Regions from separate parts of the Ralstonia edaphi genome, predicted to be linked through region 2. Evidence: predicted binding sites of a transcription regulator. Region 2 holds the regulator's gene; each other region holds the start of a gene.

Region 1 (5,626 bases), on a different contig from region 2:
CCATGAAGGGGTTGAGCCACGTCTTCTCGTCGAAGAACAGGTTCACGCCGGACGTTGTCTGGTGCGTGTAATTGCGGCCCACCACGCCTTGGCCCGTGGCAGCGTCGTAAGGCTTGCCGATGCCGGACAGGAGCAGCAGCCGCACGTTCTGAACGCTGAACGCACATAGCACCACCATCTCTGCGGGCTGGAAGAACTGCTGGCCCGTGGCGTCGGCATAGGTCACGCCCCGGGCATGCTTGCGCGCTTCGTCCAGCTCGACCTTCAGCACGTGGGCGTTCGTGCGCAACTCGAACGTGTTGAGCTTGAGCGCCGCCGGCAGTACACAGATTTGCGGGGACGCCTTCGCAAAATGCTCACAGCCGAAGTTGGAGCAGAAACCGCAATACACGCATGCATTCATCGGCAGCCCCTCGGTGTTCACGTACGGACGCGTGCACAGCGCAGAGGGCTGGATGTAGGGGTGGTATCCCATTGATGCTGCAGCCGTGCCGAATAATGCCGATGCAAACGGCACCTTCATCGGCGGATTCGGATACGGACGCGAGCGCCACGGCTCGAATGGGTTGCCTCCCGGTTGCAACTGCCCCTTCAGGTTGCCGGCAAAACCCGACGCGCCGATGAGGTAGTCGAATCGGTCGTAATACGGTTCCAGCTCGTCGTAGGTGAGGGGCCAGTCCTGGGCGGTGAGGTTGGCGTCGAAGATGCGGTCGCCATAGCGCTGGCGATAGTGGCTGCGCAGCTTGAGGTCGGTCGGGTCGAACCGGTAATAGGCGCCCGACCAATGGTTGCCGGCACCGCCCAGATGCGTGGCCGGATAGGCGAACTGCCAGCGGCGCATCGGCAAGGCCACCTGGTCGCTGCGGTTGCGGAAGGTGAAGGTCTCGGTCGATGTGTCCTGGTGCAGCGCATGCCGGCGCGTGTATTTCAGTTCGTCGTGGATTGCCGGCGCCTGAAAATCGGGCGACGGCCAGCGGGGCTGCCCACGCTCCATCACCACCACACGCGAGCCATGTGCCGCCAACTCCTTGCCGATGATGGCGCCGGTCCAGCCGCCGCCAATGATTACGGCATCCACGGGAGGCAATGTCTTCATTCGCCGCCTCCGTTATCGGCGCCCGTGCGGCTGCGGCATACCTCGTTACTTGCAAGCGCGACGAAGGCAATCGGTTGTGCTTCCGAGCGCGGCGGCGCTGTCGCCATGTCGTGCGCGTGGGCCGTGGCAATCGAAACAGGCGCACGCGTGTAGGGCTGGTTGTGTCGCTCGATGTCATTGGCAAAACTGGCCATTGCGCCCGGAAAACCGACCAGCTTCCAGCCCACCATGTCGCGGTTGCCGCCGTAGATGGGGTCGGAAAAATAGCCCTCGACAGCGCCATCCAACAGCGTCTGGAAGAACACCGCGCTCGGCACACCGTCCATCTGCAGTTTCCCGGCCTCAGCCTCGCCAAGCACCGCGTCCTGCGTTGCTGCATCGAGCTGGGCGAATCGCTTTCCGCCATAACGGCTTGCACAGACGCGGTCCAATGCCGCCAGACCGAGGCGGTAGCATTCCGCCGGCGTGAGCGCCAGCTGATAGCCCTGTTCCGGTGTGCCTTGCTGGAAGGGGCCATGGCGATAAAAGTTCGCGCCGCTGCCGAAACTGCCCGCCAGTTGTCGATCCAGGAACACCGTGACGCCAGCCTCTTTCGCACCGGGCCCGAGTTCGTCTGCCGGAATCAGGCGCGCAACGATCGCATCGACCGCCGCTTTTTCGTATGCATTGAAGAAAAGACTCACAGGTTCAGTCGCCGCTGCGCCGGAGGTGGCGCTTGGCCCCGGCGTGGCAGTCATGCCCGGAAGGTGCTCGGATGTGCGTGCCGCTGGGCTTTGCGCGCCAGCGAATACGGTGGTCGAGGCGGGTAGCGTGATCCCCAGGGCCTTGAGCAAACGGCGCCGGGCCGGTTTAAATTCGTCGTGCATATCGGGCTCCGTCTTCGGGGATGTTGACGATGGCGGCTCAGCGCGAAACAAAACGCTGAAAGCCGACGGGGCAGCAAGAATCGTGACTGCGAATGGATACCGGTGGCATGTCGGCTGCTTCAAACACCGGCACGCACCGGAGGCCGAGCATGGACAACGTATGGAAAGTGCAGAAGAGGGCAGCGGCTGGCTTGCTCGTTTTGCTGGGATGGGGAAGCGGGCTTTCGTTCGCGCAGCCCGGGAAGATACACCCTGCGCGGCCAGCTTCCGCAGCGGCGATTCCACCTCAGGCGACAAAAAAATCCCTGCCCCGGCATCCCAATACAGTGTCGGCGTCCGCGCCCAAAGCATCCGCCCCCGAGGGCGCCGGCACCTCGGCCGGATCGCGTGGATCCGGCGGTAGCGACGGTTTGGCAGGAACGGGCGCGGCCGCGGGCTCGGGCGGATCCGCAGATATGCGAGGCGAGCCGACGCGTCGGTAGACGACGGGGTGGCCCGGGTCGGAGACCCCTACCGAATAGCGCGCGGTAGTGACCTGCTGCCCGGATTGCCACCCCCAGATGTCGTTTCTGTGACTCCACCTAGAGTCCGCCCTCTTGCCCCGGTTTGAGGTGCATCAAGTCCGGGCGGTAGCCCCTGGCATCTAATGGATTGCATATTTCGCAATCGTTTGACGCCCCGACCATGCGCACCGCCCCCGTGCCGTCTTCGTTGACTGCTGAGCAGATCGACCTACCGTTTCACGCTGCGCTTGCCCGCGCCTCCAATTCGCTGTCGCTTGCATCGATGCAACTGGCGCTGCTCGACTGGGCGCTGCATCTGGCCGTCTCTCCCGGCAAGCAGCTGGATCTGTACCGCTTGGCGCTGACGCAGGCCCAACAACTCGAGGGTTACATCCGGAACTGCATGGCTTCCGGGCCCCAGAACGCGTGTCTTTGCGTCCAGCCGCCGGCCCGCGACCGTCGTTTCTCTGCCGACGAGTGGCGCTTGTGGCCGTTCAACGTGCTGCATCAGGCCTTCCTCTTGACAGAACAATGGTGGGAGGCGGCGACGCGCGGCGTGTGGGGTGTCGCCAAACATCATGAGGACGTGGTCGCCTTTGCTGCGCGGCAATGGCTCGACATGATGTCGCCGGGCAACCAATTGGCGACCAACCCGATTGTCCTGCGCCGGACCTTTGAACAGCACGGCACCAATCTCGTGCGCGGCGCGCTCAATGCGCTTGACGATGTGGAGCGCTCCATGAGCGGCGCGCCCGCTGCCGGTACCGAACGCTTTATGGTGGGCCGCGACGTGGCCATCACGCCCGGCAAGGTGGTCCTGCGCAACCGCCTGATCGAGCTGATCCAGTACACGCCAGCCACGAGCAAGGTGCAGGCCGAGCCCATCCTGATCGTGCCGGCCTGGATCATGAAGTACTACATCCTCGATCTGTCGCCGCAGAACTCGCTGATCCGCTATCTGCTCGAGCAGGGCCATACCGTGTTCTGCATCTCCTGGAAGAACCCTGACGAGGCGGATCGCGACCTCGACATGGATGACTACCTGAAGCTCGGCGTCTTTGCCGCGCTCGATGCCGTCAATGCCATCGTGCCGGGCCAGCGCGTACATGCGACCGGCTACTGCCTTGGGGGCACGCTATTGGCGATTGCCGCAGCGGCCATGGCGCGCGATCGCGATGCGCGGCTGGCGTCCATGACGCTCTTTGCCGCCCAGACAGACTTTTGTGAGCCGGGCGAACTGGGCCTGTTCATCGACGAGGCCCAAGTCAGCCTGCTTGAAGCGCAGATGGAGCAGACCGGCTATCTGCGCGCCAGCCAGATGGCCGGAGCCTTCCAGATGCTTCGCTCGTATGACTTGTTGTGGTCGCGCTTGGTGGGCGAATACCTGCTGGGAGACCGCGCACCCATGAACGATCTGATGGCCTGGAACGCCGATGCCACGCGCATGCCCGCGCGCATGCACAGCCAGTACCTGCGGCACCTGTTTCTGAACGACGACCTGAGCGAGGGCCGCTACCCCGTCAACGGCAAGCCGGTGGCGCTCAACGATATCGATTTGCCCATCTTCGTGGTGGGCACGCTGACCGACCACGTGGCGCCCTGGCGCTCCGTCTACAAGCTGCATCACCTGACCGAGGCTGAGCTGACGTTCGTGTTGACCAGCGGCGGCCATAACGCCGGCATCGTGAGCCCGCCCGTCAACTCGCATCGGCGTTTCCAGATGCAGACACGCCATGCAGGCGAGACATCGGCGGCGCCGGATGATTGGCTGGCCTCGGCACCCGCCACAGACGGCTCTTGGTGGCCGGCGTGGCATGCATGGCTCGTTGAACATGCCTCGGGCTCCGCAGTGGTGAAGCCGCCGAAGATGGGCGTTCCAGGATTCCCGCCATTGGCCGATGCGCCCGGCACCTACGTGCTGGAGAAATAGATGCGTGTGGAGAAACAACGCCGGCAGCATGGCAGCTACGCAGGCACCCGCGCCGCCGCGATGGCCGCCGCCGCTGTGCTGGCCCTGTCGGCCTGCATCTCGATGGCGCCGCCTTACGAGGCGCCCGCGTTGCCTGTGGCCCAGCACTACGACACCGACGACGGCACGGACGGCCTGTCCGCCGCCGCCACCGGCTGGCAGGCGTACTTTACGGACACGCGCCTGCAGGCGTTGATTGCGCAAGCGCTGGAGAACAACCGTGACTTGCGCACTGCCGTGCTGCGCGTGGAAGAGGCGCGTGCCGCGTTTGGCATCCAGCGCTCGGAGTCTTTTCCGCACCTTGACGCGCAGGCCGGCGTTAGCCGCCTGAGCATTCCGGCGGACGTCAGCCCATTCGGCATGCCCATGCGTGTCACCCAGTACCAGGTGGGGGCCGGTGTCTCCAGCTGGGAGATCGATTTCTGGGGGCGCGTGCGCAACCTCAACGACGCCGCTCTGGAAAGCTACGTAGCCTCCGACGCGGCGCGCCGCGCGGTCGCGCTTGGGCTGATCGCACAGGTGGCCGACAGCTACCTGGTCCTGCGTGAACTGGACGAGCGCATCGCGCTGGCGCAGCAGACCGTGGACAGCCGCACCGAGACACTGCGCATCTTCTCGCGCCGGGTGGCGGTCGGGGCGACTTCACGATTGAACCAAACGCAGGTCGAGACCCTGCTGACCCAGGCGCAGGCGCTGCTGACGCAACTGCGGCAGGCGCGCGACGTTCAGGCGCACGGCCTGGCCGTGCTTGTCGGCAAGCCCATCGATTTGCCACCTGTTGCCGAGCCGCTTGACGAGCGCCACATGCTGGCCGAGCTGCGCGCCGGTCTGCCTTCCGATCTCCTGACGCAGCGCCCGGACATTGCAGCTGCGGAGCACCGGCTGCGGGCCGCGCACGCCAGCATCGGTGCGGCACGGGCGGCGTTCTTTCCGCGCGTGGCGCTGACGGGCGCTTACGGCACCGTCGGCCCGGAACTGGGCAATCTGTTTGCACCCGGCACACGCGCCTGGGTGTTTGCGCCCAGCATCAGCCTGCCGCTGTTTGAAGGCGGGAAGCTGCGCAGCAACCTCGACCTGGCAGAAGCCCGCAGAGACCTTGCCGTGGCCGCCTACGAAAAGACGGTGCAGGGCGCATTCCGCGACGTGTCCGACGCGCTGTCGGCACGCAGGTGGCTGGCCGAACAGCTCGACA
Region 2 (5,626 bases):
GCCACGCAGGCCATCTTCTATGGCTTGCCGTGGTTCCAGTGGAATGGTCGCCAAGCCGTGCTGTTCGACCTGGGGGCGCGCAAGTTCTACCTCTTTGGCCTCGTGCTGTGGCCCCAGGACGTCATCTATCTGACGGTGCTGCTGGTGCTGTCGGCACTGGCGCTGTTCCTGTTCACGGCGGTGGCAGGGCGGCTCTTCTGCGGCTATGCCTGTCCGCAGACGGTCTACACCGAAATCTTCATGTGGATCGAGCGGCATATCGAAGGGGACCGCTTTGCCCGCATCCGGCTCGACGGCGAGCGTTGGAGCCTGCGCAAGCTGCGCCTCAAGGCAGCCAAGCATTCGGCCTGGGTTGTGATCGCGCTGTGGACCGGGTTCACCTTCGTCGGCTTCTTCACGCCAATCCGCGACCTGGGCATGGAGACATGGACGCTGTCGCTCGGCCCTTGGCAGACTTTCTGGATGCTGTTCTACGCATTCGCGACTTGGGGCAACGCCGGGTTCATGCGCGAGCAGGTGTGCCGCTACATGTGCCCGTACGCTCGTTTCCAGAGCGTGATGGTCGACCCCGACACCTACGTCGTTACGTATGACACCCAGCGCGGCGAGCCGCGCGGCAGCCGTTCGCGCAATGCCGATTTCGAAGCGCAAGGTCTGGGTTCGTGCGTCGACTGCAGCATCTGTGTACAGGTCTGCCCGACCGGCATCGACATCCGCCAGGGGCTGCAATACGAATGCATTGGTTGCGGCGCCTGCATTGACGCCTGCGATCAGGTCATGGACAAGATGCGCTACCCGCGCGGTCTGATCCGCTATACGTCGGAACGGGCGATGCGCGATCGGCTCAGTTCGAAGGAAGCCCGTCGGCATCTGCTGCGCCCGCGCGTGCTGATCTACACCGGCATCATGCTGGTGCTCATCACCGGGTTCATCGTGGCGTTGGCCATGCGCCAGCCCCTCAAGGTTGACGTGATTCGCGATCGTGGTGCGCTGGCCCGTGAAGTGGACGGCGGCAAGATCGAGAACGTTTATCGCCTGCAGCTGATGAACGCCTCCGAGCATCCCATACGCGTGACGATCACCGCCGAGGGCATGCCGGAACTCGACGTGCAGGGCGGTCAGGGCGAATCCACCACACTGGAGCTTCCGCCAGCGGCCAACCGCTTGCTGCCAGTGCGCGTGCGCCGGCCGGCAGATGATGCTGCTCCGGGCTCGCACAAAATCCGTTTCGTCATCCACGCAGACAGTGGTAGCGACAGCCTCGTGCTGCGCGAACCCTCGAGCTTCATCGTGCCGCGCTGATGCGGCATCCCCAACAGGAGGCAACGATGCACGCAACGCAATCTTCCGCACAGGCCCGTCCGTGGTGGCGCGAGCCATGGCCGTGGCTGCTGATGGCAGGGCCGTTCGTCGCCATGATCGGCTGTGGCGTCACCATCTGGTTGGCGATGTCGCATCCCGATGCCGTCATTCACGATAACGTCGTGCGGCGCGGTTTGGTCGTCGAAAAGACGATCGCCTCGCCCACGCATGCCATTCATGCGGAGGCCCGATGAAGCGTCGACTGCTGATGTGGATACTGTGGCCGGCATTTCTGTCGGCCGCGCTGGCTGAGCTTGTGGTTTTTGCGGTGGTCGATCCTGCCGATCTGCGCTTCTTCGGCGAGCAGATCACGGTGTCGGCCCAGGCGGTCTACACCGTGTCGTTCTTTGTATTCTGGTTGCTGTGCGGATTGTCGAGCGCGCTGACGCTCTATGTGTCGCCGGGCATCGGCAAACTGGAAGCGCATGAACACCCGCTCGTTTGAGCGGGCGCCATAAGAGGCGGCTTAGGCGGCCTGACCGCTCATGACCTGGCGCAGGCCCGCCAGGTCGATCAGCTTGACGTGGCGTTGGCGGATCTGAATAAGACCCGCTTCGGCAAAGCGCGAGAACAGGCGGCTGACGGTTTCGAGCTTCAACCCTAGATAGCTGCCCAGTTCTTCGCGGCTCATGCGCAGCACAAATTCGGTCGACGAATAGCCGCGCTGGGCAGAGCGCTTCGAGAGATTGAGCAGGAACGCGGCGAGACGCTCTTCCGCACGCATGGAACCGAGCGTGAGCAGCATCAGATGATCCTGCGAAATTTCCTTGCTCATGATGCGCAGGAACTGATGCTGCAGCGAAGGCAGCCGGCGTGACAGCTGTTGCAGCTCGTCGTAGCGCACCACGCAGACCTCGGTGTCTTCGAGCGCGGTGGCGTCCGACACGTGGCGCATATCGCCAATCCCGTCGAGCCCGACGATTTCACCCGGCAGATGGAACCCCGTGATCTGGTGTCGACCGTCTTCCAGCGTCAGATGGGTTTTGAGCGTGCCGAAACGAATACCGTACACCGCTTCCAGCGGCTCACCCAGGGAGTAGAGCGATTGCCCCTTCTTAATGCGGATGCGCTCGCCGACCAAATCGTCCATCTTGCGCACATCGTCCGAGTTCATTCCCACCGGCAGGCAGATCTGCCCGAGTACACAGGTGGAACAACGCGAGGCTTGGTCGGTAAGTGCGATTCGAGTGAGCACGGGTGGGGGCGACTGAATTTCGAGAAAGTGAAATGAGTAATTCTTGTGGCGCAACTCAGCCTTATTATAACGGTGACCTCCTTGTCCTCGGACATTTCCGATGCGGCAAAACGCGGCAATTACGCTTAGTTCGCAACAGTAAAACGAAAACTTTGGCCCATATCAAAAGAGCGTCAGAAAGATGAGTGCCGCCGCGCTGCTGAGCGTTTTCCTGATTGCGCTGCTGGGCGGTGTGCATTGTCTGGCAATGTGCAGCGGTATCGCCCTCGCGGCCGAACGTGGCGCCGTGGCAGTGCGGATCGTGTCCCGTCGCCGGCTATGGTTCGAGCAGGTCGTCATGCATGCCGGCCGGCTGACCACCTATGCGCTGCTTGGCGCGATCATGGGTGCGATGGGCGCGACCGTCTGGCGCCAGCAATGGCTGCCGATTCAACGTGGCTTGTTCGCGTTTGCCAGCGCGTTGCTACTCGCCTACGGGATTTTGCTGCTCGTGCGTTCCGCCGGAGATGTGTGGCGCAGTGTATGGCTTGAGCGCTTGCTCGGCCGGTTTGCTGGAGCTCTGTCTCAAGGGGCCGCCATGCTGGGCAGCAGGCTACAACGTCAGCCGCCGTTGCTGCGCCGCTATGTCACGGGTATGGCCTGGGGGCTGGTGCCGTGCGGCATGGTCTATGGCGCATTGGCTGTGGCGTTGCTGGCAGGCAACGCCGCTTCCGGAGCCGTGGTCATGCTAGCCTTTGGGGCGGGTACGCTGCCCAACCTGCTGATGATGTCGGGCCTGGCAGGCTGGCTGCGCGGACTGTCCCGCCGGCGATGGGCGCGCGGCGCCGCCGGCGTCGCCATCGCCGGGTTCGGAATCTGGGGGTTGGCGCACGCGATCTGGCTTCCTGAGATGCTGAACGCACACGGATTCTGTCTGGTGCTGTAAGCGTTTAAAGCGCGCGCCAAATGCCATCCGGTCTGGGACGGGGACCTAGGTCATCTTCCCGGTTGCGGCGTCGCCGGAAATTGCCCTACAATCGACAACAATTCGATTCGCCAACCGCGCAAATCAACAATCCCAAGCGCGGTGCCAAGCGATGCCATCCAGCGGTAGAGTCACCCTGGACAGTCGATTCGGGCGGGCTGCCATTCTTCTCGGTAGTCGTCCGGTGCAGTATCCGTCCCCATGGCGGCGGAAGAAATTGCCCTTGTGGTGCCTGACCGGCACCGGATCAACTCGCTCCTCCGGCCCTACTTTGCGGGCACAGCCACTGCGTTTCGGTGCAGGGTCCAATTGAATTAATTGGCCTTCGCGCGCCGGGCCCGGGTGGGCAAACAGCATTCAGAAATGCCGCGTGCTTCGCGGCGGGACGACAAACCTCAAGCGTGACGGCGACTGGCCGCGCGCGAGCAATGACGAGCCGCTCAACCCGATGAATACCCAAGAGGCGAAGATCGTCCTCGAGACCGCGCTGATCTGCGCGCAGGACCCGTTGCGAGTCAATGACTTGCGCAAGCTGTTCGATGAAGATGTTTCCGCAGATACCATCCGTGTGCTGCTCGAAGAGCTGCGCCAGGACTGGCTCAATCGCGGTGTCGAACTGGTTGCGCTGGCCTCCGGCTGGCGTTTGCAGAGCCGCCCCGAGATGCGTGTGTATCTCGATCGCCTGCACCCGGAAAAGCCGCCCAAGTACTCGCGCGCCGTCATGGAAACGCTGGCGATCATCGCGTATCGCCAGCCCGTTACGCGCGGTGATATCGAAGACATTCGCGGCGTGACGGTCAACACGCAGGTCATCAAGCAGATCGAAGACCGCGGCTGGATCGAAGTCATTGGTCATCGTGACGTGCCGGGCCGCCCGGCGCTGTATGCGACGACCAAGCAGTTTCTCGACGACCTCGGCCTGCGCTCGCTGGATGAACTGCCGCCGTTGGAAGATGCCCGCGCCCAAGCGCAGGCAAGCCTGCTCGAGCAGGGCGCCATCGAATTCGAGGGCGGCGCAATTGCAGTGGAAGAGTTGACGGCGATGGTCAACGACGCGCCGGAAGGTGCCGAAAGTGCAGACGTTTCGGTGGCGGAAACCTCGGAATTGCCGGTGGTCGAGGCGCCTGTCGAGGTGGCTGCTGAAACGCCGGCGCAGTCGGAGGTGGTCGCGAGCCAGGAACCGGCCCTGGAGGCCGAATCGCAGGCGGTGAGTGCGACCGAGGTCGCGTCCGAAGACGAACACAAAACACCGGCCGAGCCGCCTGCGGCTCCTGCCAATGAACATTCATAACGCCATGTCCGCCGCGCAGTCGGCGCATGGCTTGAACCCCTAGATTTGAAAGACGTTGTGAGCACCCAGCCAGACTCCATGGATACACGTATGCCGGCCGACGCCGACGCTCAGCCGCCGCGACAAGACGGCGGTGATGGGACTGAGGCCGCGCCTCGTCGCAAGGGATTGCGCCGCGGCTTGCGCAACCTGGTGGCTTCTCGCCGCCAGCAGCAGGATGGTCGCCCCGAAGGCGAAGCCGCTGATGCGGGTGGTGCAGACGCCGGCCAGCCGGCGCAACCGCGCAAGAGCCGCACCCCCCGGGCACGCAAGCCGAAAGAGGCGGCCGGTGAGTCGGCGGTGGTTACCGCAGAAGGCGTTGTGCCGACGGAGCAGGCGCCCGCCGAGGGGCAGGGCGAGCGACGTGGCCCGCGCGGCCGTTTCGGCAAGAACCGTCGCCGCCAGGGCGAAGGCCAGCCGGCAGAACGTGCCGAGCGCAGCGAGCGCACGGAAGGCGCAGCCGGCAAGAACGCCGGTGGTCGTGGCAAACAGCAGAACCGCAACGGCAAACCGCAGGGCAAGGCTGGCGGCCAGAATCAGAATCGTGGCGGTAAGGGGTTGAAGGGCGGCAAGGGCTCGGAAGACGTCTTCCAATATGTGATTTCTGGTGCGTATGACTCGGAGACCGACACCGGCGGCGCGTCGCAGCCTCCCAAGACGCGCGAACTGACTTCTGACGACGACGCGCCGAAGCTGCACAAGATCCTGGCTGATGCCGGACTTGGCTCGCGCCGCGACATGGAAGACCTGATCCTGCAAGGGCGCGTCTCCGTGA
Region 3 (5,626 bases), on a different contig from region 2:
CGTGCGGCCCATGTCGAAGAACTGGTCGATGCCGATGATCAGCAGCAGCCCAGCTTCGGGCAGGTGGAACATTGGCAGCGTGGCTGCCACCACCACCAGCGACGCGCGCGCCACGCCGGCCATGCCCTTGCTCGTGAGCATCAGCACCAGCAGCAGCGTGACTTGCTGCGTAAAGCTCATCTGGATGTTGTACGCCTGCGCGATGAACAGCACCGCAAAGGCCTGATACATCATCGAGCCATCGAGGTTGAACGAGTAGCCGAGCGGCAGCACGAAGCTGGCAACGCGCTTGGGCACGCCAAACTTTTCCAGTGCTTCCATCGTCTTCGGATACGCCGATTCGCTGCTCGCCGTGGCAAACGCAAGCATGGTCGGCTCACGAATCAAGCCCAGTAGACGGCCCAGCGACCGGCCCAGCAGAACATAACCGACGAAGAACAGAATGGCCCACAGCAGCGCCAGGCCCAGGTAGAACTCGCCGATCAGCTTGCCGTACGTCCACAGCACGCCCACGCCTTCCACCGTGATGGCAGCGGCCATGGCGGCAAACACGCCCAGCGGTGCAAAGCGCATCACGTAGTCGGTAATGCGGAACATCAGCTTGGTCAGCTCTTCCAGGCCGCGCCCGATCACGGTGTCCATCGGGTTCTTCATCGTCGACAGCGCGGCGCCAAAGAACAGCGAGAACACCAGGATCTGCAGGATTTCGTTGGTGGCCATGGCCTCCACGATGCTGCGCGGGAACACGTGCGTGATGAACGCCTTGAGGGTGAAGTCACCGGTCTTCAGGCCCGACGTGGCCGACACATCGGGCAACGCCAGGTTCATGTGCACACCCGGCTGGAAGAAGTTGACCAGCAGCATGCCCAGCGCCAGCGACGTGGCCGACGCGCACACAAACCAGATCATCGCGCGCAGGCCGACGCGGCCAACGGAGCGGCCACCGCTCATGCTCGCCAGGCCCGTCACCAGGGTCGAGAACACCAGCGGCGCAATGATCATCTTGATCATGCGCAGGAAGATGTCGGTGATGATGCTGAAGTACGAAGCGATGTCCTTGGCCGCCGCAGCGTCCTTGGCGTATTCGTGGCAGCCCCAGCCGACGGCAATGCCCAGCAGCATTGCCAGCCCGATGTGGGAGGTCAGACGTTTGGTGTTCAAGACTTTCTCCAAGGAATATCGTGGCCGGAGGGACGGCGCGCGACAGACGCGGATCTCATGGGGCCAAGGGCCGGCCCAAGTTCGTCACGCTTTGTAAAAAGCGACGATATTAGAGAAGCGCATGACCATCGTTATGTCGATGTTGCATAGCACCATGCAATTTCTGCATACATCGATGTGACACGATTGAGCCCGTGCTGCAATGCCGCATGGGCTGTGGATTTCGGGCGGTCCGGCGCGGATTATTGAGCGGCACGCAATGCTGTCGGGGCGTACCCATAAGCGCAGTTTTCAGCACACCGCATGCGGCGCAGGCACCACGTAAGCCGCTGATACCATCATGGGCTTACGTCAGCTACCGGAGTCCCACGATGAAAATGGCGCCCTTCGCTTTCGGCACGACCGACTGGTCCACTGTTGAACCAACCGAACACACTGGCGAGACCGGCATGGCGATCTGGCGCACCCGCTACTTTGGCGACGAGCCGAACCGCATCCGCGTACGCATGGTCGAGTACACACCGGGCTACCTGGCCGACCATTGGTGCAAGAAGGGCCACATCCTGTTCTGCCTGGATGGCGAACTGGAAACCACGCTGGAAGACGGCCGAAAGTTCACGCTCAGGCCCGGCATGAGCTATCAGGTCGGCGACGATGCCGAAGCCCATCAGTCGTACACCAGGAACGGCGCCCGGCTGTTCATCGTCGACTGACAGCGGCACGACCTGTCTGCGTCGCAAATGGCACCGGTTGACGGGGGTCAAGGGATTTAAAAATCAAGGTCTTTACGACTCACCGACCACAATATGTAGTGCTAGTCTGACTCCATACCACTAGATGGAGTACCTCATGACGGGCACACAGCTCACCAGGCAAGTCACCAAGCGCGACGGTTCGTTGGCGTCGTTCGATGCGCAAAAGATCCACCAGGCGATCGCGGCAGCCGGCCAGGCCACCGGCGAATTCGACGCCGTCGAGGCACAGCGCCTGACCACCGGCGTGGTCACACATCTCGCCCCGCTGCCCTGCCCCGGCATCGAAATCATCCAGAACTGCGTGGAAGAGGTGCTGGTCGACGCCGGCTATTGGCGCACCGCGCGCGCCTACATCGTCTACCGCGAGCAGCATGCCCGGCTGCGCTCGCTCAAGCACACGCTGGTCGATGTCGAGAGCACGATGGACGAGTACCTCGAGCAGCGCGACTGGCGCGTCAATGCCAACGCCAATCAGGGCTACAGCCTGGGCGGCCTGATCCTGAACGTGGCAGGCAAGGTCACGGCCAACTACTGGCTCTCGCATGTCTACAGCCCCGAAGCCGGGATGGCGCACCGCGAGGGCGACCTCCACATCCACGATCTCGACATGCTGTCGGGCTACTGCGCAGGTTGGTCCTTGCGGCAATTGCTGACGGAGGGATTCAACGGCGTGCCGGGCAAGGTGGAAGCGACGCCGCCGCGGCATATGTCCGCAGCGATCGGGCAGATCGTCAACTTCCTCGGCACCCTGCAAAACGAGTGGGCCGGCGCACAGGCGTTCAGCTCCTTCGATACGTACATGGCGCCGTTCATCCGGCGCGACGCGATGTCGTATGCGGCGGTCAAGCAATCCATGCAGGAGCTGATCTACAACCTCAACGTGCCCAGCCGCTGGGGGACGCAAACGCCGTTCACCAACCTCACGTTCGACTGGACGTGCCCAGCGGACCTGCGCGAACAGGTTCCGTACATCGGCGGCGAAGAGATGCCGTTCACCTACGGCGACCTCCAGCCCGAGATGGACATGATCAACCGCGCGTACATCGACGTCATGATGGCGGGCGACGCGAAGGACCGCGCATTCACGTTTCCGATTCCCACCTACAACATCACGCCCGATTTCGATTGGGAACACCCGAACACCACGCTGCTGTTCGAGATGACGGCACGCTACGGGCTGCCCTACTTCCAGAACTTCCTGAATTCCGATCTGGAGCCGCACATGGTGCGCTCGATGTGCTGCCGCCTGCAGCTCGACCTGCGCGAGCTGCTCAAGCGCGGCAACGGGTTATTTGGGTCGGCCGAGCAGACCGGTTCGATCGGGGTGGTGACGGTGAACTGCGCGCGATTGGGTTATCTCTACGCGGGCGATGAGGCGGCGCTGCTGGCGCGGCTGGATACGCTGCTTGCGCTCGGCCGCGACGTGCTGGAGGTGAAGCGCAAGTTTGTGCAGCGGCTGATCGACCAGGGGCTGTACCCGTACACGCGTCGCTACCTGGGCACGCTGCGCAACCACTTCAGCACGCTCGGCGTGAACGGCATCAACGAGATGGTTCGCAACTTCACGCACGATGCCGACGACATCACCACGCCATTCGGCCACGCCATGGCCGTGCGCCTGCTCGACCACGTGCGCCAGCGCATGACGGAATTCCAGGAGGCGACGGGACACCTTTACAACCTCGAAGCCACGCCCGCGGAGGGCACGACTTATCGCTTCGCCCGCGAAGACCGCAAGCGCTGGCCGGGCATCCTGCAGGCCGGCACGACAGCCCAGCCGTATTACACCAACTCCAGCCAGCTGCCCGTCGGCTACACCGACGACCCGTTTGAAGCACTGGCGCGCCAGGAAGCGCTGCAGAGCAAATACACGGGCGGCACGGTGCTGCATCTGTACATGAACGAAGCCATCTCCTCGCCGCAGGCGTGCAAGGAGCTCGTGCGCCGCGCGTTGGCCAACTTCCGCCTGCCGTACATCACCATCACTCCGACGTTTTCGATCTGCCCGAAGCACGGCTATCTGTCCGGCCATCACGCGTTCTGTCCGAAATGCGATGCAGAACTGCTGGCTCAGCAGCCTCACGGCAAGTGCGGGTGCGCAACGGCGGACACCCCTGGTTCTTCCACCCACCTCCATCACGAAGGAGCCTCCGTATGACTACCGTTGCACAAACCGCCAACCACACCGCTGCACTCGACGACAGCCAACGCACGCGCTGCGAAGTCTGGACCCGCGTGATGGGTTATCACCGGCCCGTCAGCTCGTTCAACATCGGCAAGCAAGGGGAATTCTGTGAACGCCGCTTCTTTGTTGAAGACCGCGCACGCTGAGCCACCGCACTGCCCGCCGCCGGCCATCGGCGGCCTGGCGCCGTTCTCCAGCGTCGACTGGCCCGGACAGCTTGCGGCAGTCGTGTTTGTCGCGGGCTGCCCGTGGCGCTGCCATTACTGCCATAACCCGCACTTGCAGACGCGGGCGCGCACGCTGGATTGGGACGATGTCTTCGCGTTTCTGCAGCGTCGCGTGGGGCTGCTCGATGCGGTGGTCTTCTCCGGCGGTGAACCGCTGAGCGAGCCTCATCTGCCGCAACTGATGCGCGACGTGCGCGCGCTCGGCTACAGGATTGGCCTGCACACCGGCGGCATTTATCCGGCGCGGCTGGCCGACGTACTGCCGCTTGTGGACTGGGTGGGACTCGACATCAAGACGAGCGCACCGCGCTACGACGCGCTCACATGCCGCCGCGGCAGCGCTGCGCCGGTCGATGCGTGCCTGGATCTTCTGCTGCAGAACGGCAGCGCATTTGAGTGCCGCACCACGTGGCACCCCGATTGGCTGCCAGAACCCGAGCTTCTTGCGCTGGCGCAAAACCTCAGCCTGCGCGGCGTGAAACACTACGCATTACAAGCCTACCGAAGTGCCCCCGGAACCCCGGCCATCACGCTGCCCAGCGAGGGCACCCAGCGCGCATTGGCCGCCTGCTTTTCTTCTTTCTGTTGCCGGTGACACCATGCAAGACCCCCTTGATGTGGGCGCTCTGCTCAAGCACAGCCCGCTGTTCCAGGACTTCGACGACGATGACATGGCCGTGCTTACGCGTGAGAGCCACGCTGTGCGCGTGTCGCGGCACGACTTCGCGTTTCACCGTGGCGATCGCGCCGATGGCTTCTATGTCGTGGTGGTCGGAGCCATCAAGCTCGTATTGCCGGGCACACACGGCCAATGCAAGGTCATCGAGTTCTTCGGACCCGGCGAGTGCTTTGGCGAGCCCTTCATGTTCCTGAACCGCCCCTATGCGGCGGACGCGCAGGCCATGGAAGACAGCCTGCTGGTCTGGATCGGCAAGCGCGCCATCGACGATGCGCTGCACGTGCATCCGCGCCTGGCGCGGCAGATGCTCGCTGGGCTCTCAGCTCGCCTGCACACATTGATGTGCGACATCGAAACCGTGAACCTGCAAAGCGCGAATGAACGGCTGATCGGGTATCTGCTCTCGCTGCCGCGCAAGTTTGACCGCACGCGGTTTCCATGCAGCAAGAGCCTGGTCGCGTCCAAGCTTGGGCTGGCGCCGGCCACGCTGTCCCGCACGCTGCGTCAGTTGGTTCGCGACGGGTTGATCCGGGTGGAGGGCCGCGAGGTGGTCATCCCGAACACCACGGCGTTGCAGCGCCAGCTCATCGCTGGATAAAGACAGAGAATCGACGCAGAT
Region 4 (5,626 bases), on a different contig from region 2:
CCACGTGGTAGCGGAAGTGCGCCGCCGCGCCGCGCGAGCGCCGCCATTCGAGCGGTACCCGGTCGTAGCCGCGCGCAACGCGTTCGATGACCATCACCGGATCGCCGGCCTGGATGCGCAACAGCCGCGCATACGTTGCGTTCACGGCCTCGGCGGTGAGCGTTTCCTCAGCGCTGGCAATGATCTGGCCGCAGTGGGATTCGTACAGCGGATACAGCAGGTCGCCAAACGCGTCGAGTTCGAGCGTGGCGAGCGGCGCAAAACGGTCGTAAGGCAGCCAGATCTCTTCGGCCAGCATCGGCGCGCCATCCAACAAGCGAAGCCGGGTCAGGCGAATGACCGGTGAGCCCGTTTCGATCTGCAAGCCCGCAGCCGGTGCAGACGGCGCATCGAGCACATCGCGTTTGAGGATGCGGCTCTCAGGAATGCGTCGCTCGCCGCTTTCACTCTGGAAGCGGAAGAACCGGAACAGGGAGCTGGCAAAGCTGGCGCGCCGCACAAAGGTGCCACGGCCCTGGAAGCGTTCGAGCAAGCCCTCGGCCACCAAGACATCGACCGCTTTGCGGACCGTGCCGACCGCCACGTTGTACGTCTTGGCAAGCTCGGCTTCAGTCGGGATGGCGTCGCCCGGGCGCCAGTGCTGTTGGGCGATCTGCGCGGCCAGATCGTCGCGCAATTGCTGGTAGCGGGGCAGGCGGAGATCGGCGGGCATCGGTATCAAAAGTGGTCAACTATTCATCTATATGATTTGTCATTGTAGGGAGGTTGAAGGCGGAGGGCATTACAGGAAAACCCGCAGGGCCCGGTCTGCTCGACACGGGCCCTGCGGGTTTTGGTGGAACTGCTTGGGTCAAGAATTAACGCGTGGCGCGAGCCGAAGCCGGCAGCGGCTCGGTCTGTTGGGCCTTCGGACGGCGCAGCAACCGCAGCGCATACCAGGCCAGCACAAGCGCACCGATGGCGAACACGATGTCACCCGGCACACGCAGCCAGACCAGCGTTTCCATCACCTTCGAGTGCACGACTTCCGGCGAGCGGGCGTACCACATGCCCTTGGTGACGCTGGCCCAGGCCTGGTAGATACCGGCCGGCAGCAGCGACATGAACACCATCATGGCCAGGCCGATGTTCAGGCCCCAGAACGCGGGCTTGAGCAGGCGGTCGGCATGCAGGCTGCGCGCATACAGGCCGCGCAGGCAGAACAGCATCAGGCCGATACCGAGCATGCCGTACACCCCGAACAGTGCGGCGTGCCCGTGGGCGGCTGTCATGTTCAGACCTTGCACGTAGTACAGCGAAGCCGGCGGGTTGATGGCGAAGCCGAGCAGGCCGGCGCCGACGGTGTTCCAGAAGCCCACGGCCACGAAGCACAGCACGGGCCACTTGTAGGCATTGAGCCATGGCGTGCCTTGCGTGCGGCGATAGTTCTGCAGCGCTTCGAGCCCGATCAGCGTGAGCGGCACCACTTCCAGCGCAGAAAACACGGCACCCACCGAGATGATCGAGGTCGGTGTCCCCGTGAAGTACAGGTGGTGGAGCGTGCCCAGGATGCCGCCGAACAGGAACACGATCGTCTCGGCCACGATGGCGCGGTTGGCGCTGCTGGCGCGAATCAGGCCCAGGCGCGTGAAGATGAGCGCGATGACGGCGGTGGCGAACACTTCAAAGAAGCCTTCGACCCACAGGTGGACGAGCCACCAGCGCCAGTACTCGATCATCGAATAGTGCGTGTGTTGGCCCCACACCAGCGACGTCGAATAGAACCCGCCGATGCACGTGGCCGACAGGAACACCATGGCGATCAGCCCGCGCGATTCCGACGGTGTCTTCAGTGCCGGCCACAGCGCCCGGCCCAGCAGCACGACCCAGAACAGCAGGCCGACGAACAGCAAGATTTGCCACACGCGGCCCATGCTGGTGTATTCCAGCCCCTGGTTGCCGACCCAGAAGCCGAAGTCCGCACCGCGATGTTGCAGCGTGCCGAGCCAGCCGGTGGCGATGGAGCCCACCACGATAAAGATCAGCGCCCAGAACAGCAGATCAACGCCAAGCTTCTGGAACTTCGGTTCACGCCCCGACAGCAGCGGCGCAATGTACAGGCCCGTAGCGAGCCACGCCGTGGCAATCCACAGCACGCCGAGTTGCGTATGCACGGTGCGGCTGATCACGTACGGCAGCACCTGTGCCAGCGGAATCCCGAAGAACGATTCACCTTCCACCGCATAGTGCGCGGTGATGGCGCCCATGCCGATCTGTACCAGCATCAGGCCGATCACGGCAAAGAAGTACTTGCGCGTGGCCTTCATCGACGGCGTGGCGGCCACGTTGAGGAACGGATCTGCCGGCAGCGGCGCAGCCTCTTCTTCGTGCTTGCTGCTGCCGTGCAGCCACAGCATGGCGGCAATACCGCCCAGCAGCAGCACGATGCTGACCATCGACCACATGGCGGCGCCGCCGGTCATGGTGTTGCCCACGAGCGGTTCATGCGGCCAGTTGCTCGTGTACGAGATGTCGGTCTCGCCCGGGCGGTCCGCTGCGGCGGCCCACGATGTCCAGAAGAAGAATGCCGCCAGGGCTTCGCGGTCGGCCGCTTCCGGCAGCACGCCGGTGGCCATGGCGTATTGGTCGCGCAGCGTTGCCAGCGACGGATCGGTGCCGAACAGCGCCTGGAAGTGCTGTGCCACACCACGGATGGCCTCTGCGCGCTCACGCGATACGGTCAGGATGTCGTGATTGGCGTCGTACGTGTTGCGGCGCATTTCCTCCTTCACGCTGGCGTCGACGGCGGCCTGCTGCACGGTCGTCAGCGGCGCGTCGGTATCGAACTGCTGACGCGCGCGGATGGCTTGCAGCGCCGTGGCTTCCCGGTGCAGCCAGTCGGCAGACCAGTCAGGCGCAACGTAGCTGCCGTGGCCCCAGACGGTGCCAAGCTGCTGGCCCCCGGCTGCCAGCCAGGCCTCTTGCCCGCGCTGGATTTGTTCGCCGGTAAAGAGCACCTCGCCCACAGACGTGACGACGGCATGCGGAATCGGCGGCGCAGCCAGATAGATCTGCCGGCCTAGATAGCCCAATGCCCCGAACGACAGGATGAAGATCAGGCCGAGCCACCGCCACAGCCTTTGGTTGTTTTTCATGACAAGGTTCCTTGCAGGATGCAATCGGAAATTCAGGCGCCACCACCGCAACCGCCGCAGCAGTGGCCGGCGCTGGCGGCAGACGCCACCTTGGTGATGGCAACGCGCCACGTGGCGGGGCCGCGCTCAAGGTAGTCCCAGGAAAACTGGCCCGGGCGCTCCACTTGAAACTGCGACTGCAGCGGGCGCGGATCGTGATCGTTGATCAGCTCCAGGCTCTGGCCGATGCCGAGTTCCCCGAAGGCGGAGAAGATCAGCGGATGGCGCTCGCGCGGCGCCAGCACGCGGAGGTCGAGCTGGATGGTGGAGGCGGACTGTGTCATGGGGATGCCCTCTGTGGGTGTCGCATCAAAAAGATGCATTAAGGATGCAACTATATTAGTGGCCGGAATCTCCGGCGTTATTGATGTACGTCAGATGCTTGTTTTATGGGTATCTTGATGCGGCGAATCGCGCCACGACTGGGGTTGCCCGCTATACGGCGTGGCGGATGTGCTGGTTTGGGCCGTTTTTCGTTTGCGCTGTATCAAAGCCCTACTGGCTGTCGGGGCCTAACGTGGAGCGGACGACACCAGACCGATACACGGGGGAAAAAATGAGCCGTCTTCACACCGTCCGCAGCCTCATGCGCGCGGGCCTGATTTCTGTGGTGATGGGCGCACTGCTTGCGGGCACTGCGGCCCGCGCCGCCAGCGCCAAATTGCCGGGCGACTTCGGGCCGCCACGCGGCGAGCCGATCCACGCCGTCCTGACAAGTCCGCCGCTTGTGCCGCCGCCGGTCAACCGGAACTATCCGGCCAAGGTCATCGTGGAACTGGAAGTGGTCGAGAAGGAAATGCAGATCTCCGAAGGGGTCAGCTACACCTTCTGGACCTTCGGGGGCACCGTTCCCGGCAGCTTCATCCGCGTGCGCCAGGGCGACACGGTGGAGTTCCACCTCAAGAACCACCCGAGCAGCAAGATGCCGCACAACATCGACCTGCACGGCGTGACCGGGCCGGGCGGCGGCGCAGCATCGAGCTTCACCGCACCGGGCCATGAGTCGCAATTCACCTTCAAGGCGCTCAACGAGGGCATCTACGTCTACCACTGCGCCACCGCGCCCGTGGGCATGCATATCGCCAACGGCATGTACGGCCTGATCCTGGTCGAGCCGCCCGAAGGCTTGCCCAAGGTGGATCACGAGTACTACGTCATGCAGGGCGATTTCTACACGGCCGGCAAGTACCGCGAGAAGGGCCTGCAGCCGTTCGACATGGAAAAGGCCATTGATGAACGTCCGAGCTACGTGCTGTTCAACGGTGCGGAAGGTGCACTGACCGGTGACAAGGCGCTGCATGCCAAGGTGGGCGAAACGGTGCGCATCTTCGTGGGCAATGGCGGGCCGAACCTCGTCTCCAGCTTCCACGTGATTGGCGCCATCTTCGACCAGGTGCGCTACGAGGGCGGCACCAACGTGCAGAAGAACGTGCAGACCACGTTGATCCCGGCGGGCGGCGCGGCGGTTGTGAAGTTCACCGCGCGCGTGCCTGGCAGCTACGTGCTGGTCGACCACTCGATCTTCCGTGCCTTCAACAAGGGTGCGCTGGCCATCCTCAAGATCGATGGGCCGGAGAACAAGCTGGTCTATTCCGGCAAGGAGCTGGATTCTGTGTACCTGGGCGATCGCGCGGCTCCCAACATGAGCGCCGTCACCAAGGCAACCCAGGCATCCGTGAGCGGCACGCTGACCGTGCAGGATCAGGTGCAGGCTGGCCGCGCGCTGTTTGCGGGTACCTGCTCGGTGTGCCACCAGGGCAATGGCGCCGGGTTGCCTGGCGTGTTCCCGCCGCTGGCCAAGTCGGATTTCCTCGCGGCAGACCCGAAGCGTGCGATGAACATCGTGCTGCACGGCCTGAACGGCAAGATCAAGGTCAACGGGCAGGAATACGACTCTGTCATGCCGCCGATGACGCAGCTCAACGACGACGAGGTCGCCAACATCCTGACCTACGTGCTCAACAGCTGGGACAACCCCGGCGGCCGCGTGAGCGCAGACGAAGTCAAGAAGGTGCGTGCCCAGCCGGCGCCTGCCAAGGCCGCGGCCGAACATTGAGCGGACCCGCACGACCATGTCCCGCCTGACCTTGCACCTTGCTGCCATGTTGATGGCGCTGGCCAGTGCAACCGCACACGGGGCCACCTATGTGCGGGTGCCCGGCGGCGACTTCGACAGCGTGCTGCCCCAGAACGCACCGGGGCAGCCGCAGCGGGTGCGTATCGAGCCGTTTGAGCTGCGCACCACGCCCGTCACCATCGGCGAATTCCAGACCTTCGTGCAACGCCACGAAGCCTGGCAGCGTGGCCGGGTGCCGCAAGTCTTTGCCGGCAAGGCCTACCTTGCCGACTGGGCCGATGCGACGCACGCCGATCCGCAAGCGTCGCCGCAAGCGCCGGTGACCGGCGTGAGCTGGTTTGCCGCCCGTGCCTATTGCGAAAGCGAAGGCGCGCGG

What was found. The regulator FNR, encoded in region 2, switches genes on or off when oxygen is low (the NO sensors DNR and NnrR bind a similar motif). The targets are predictions, from matches to a motif close to TTGATNNNNATCAA.
Region 1: the regulator FNR is predicted to act here: its motif matches at 2,569-2,582, upstream of R2669_RS01125 (PHA/PHB synthase family protein).
Region 3: the regulator FNR is predicted to act here: its motif matches at 1,912-1,925, upstream of R2669_RS06750 (ribonucleoside triphosphate reductase).
Region 4: the regulator FNR is predicted to act here: its motif matches at 3,538-3,551, upstream of R2669_RS03235 (DUF2249 domain-containing protein).

The regions. Positions count from the first base shown of each region.
Region 1 is NZ_CATWHI010000001.1:235,515-241,140, reverse strand. Features, by position in the region: gene R2669_RS01135 (GMC family oxidoreductase) at 1-1,096, opposite strand, end outside; gene R2669_RS01130 (gluconate 2-dehydrogenase subunit 3 family protein) at 1,093-1,962, opposite strand; gene R2669_RS01125 (PHA/PHB synthase family protein) at 2,647-4,395, shown strand; gene R2669_RS01120 (efflux transporter outer membrane subunit) at 4,396-5,626, shown strand, end outside.
Region 2 is NZ_CATWHI010000005.1:311,773-317,398, forward strand. Features, by position in the region: gene ccoG (cytochrome c oxidase accessory protein CcoG) at 1-1,302, shown strand, start outside; gene R2669_RS18975 (FixH family protein) at 1,329-1,556, shown strand; gene R2669_RS18980 (hypothetical protein) at 1,553-1,807, shown strand; gene fnr (fumarate/nitrate reduction transcriptional regulator Fnr) at 1,829-2,557, opposite strand; gene R2669_RS18990 (sulfite exporter TauE/SafE family protein) at 2,739-3,482, shown strand; gene scpB (SMC-Scp complex subunit ScpB) at 3,970-4,812, shown strand; gene R2669_RS19000 (pseudouridine synthase) at 4,903-5,626, shown strand, end outside.
Region 3 is NZ_CATWHI010000002.1:345,243-350,868, forward strand. Features, by position in the region: gene R2669_RS06740 (dicarboxylate/amino acid:cation symporter) at 1-1,161, opposite strand, end outside; gene R2669_RS06745 (DHCW motif cupin fold protein) at 1,533-1,874, shown strand; gene R2669_RS06750 (ribonucleoside triphosphate reductase) at 2,011-4,074, shown strand; gene nrdD (anaerobic ribonucleoside-triphosphate reductase) at 4,071-4,247, shown strand; gene R2669_RS06760 (anaerobic ribonucleoside-triphosphate reductase activating protein) at 4,210-4,923, shown strand; gene R2669_RS06765 (Crp/Fnr family transcriptional regulator) at 4,928-5,605, shown strand; gene R2669_RS06770 (putative zinc-binding protein) at 5,626-5,626, opposite strand, start outside.
Region 4 is NZ_CATWHI010000001.1:723,457-729,082, reverse strand. Features, by position in the region: gene R2669_RS03245 (GntR family transcriptional regulator) at 1-712, opposite strand, end outside; gene R2669_RS03240 (nitric-oxide reductase large subunit) at 858-3,134, opposite strand; gene R2669_RS03235 (DUF2249 domain-containing protein) at 3,167-3,457, opposite strand; gene nirK (copper-containing nitrite reductase) at 3,730-5,229, shown strand; gene R2669_RS03225 (formylglycine-generating enzyme family protein) at 5,246-5,626, shown strand, end outside.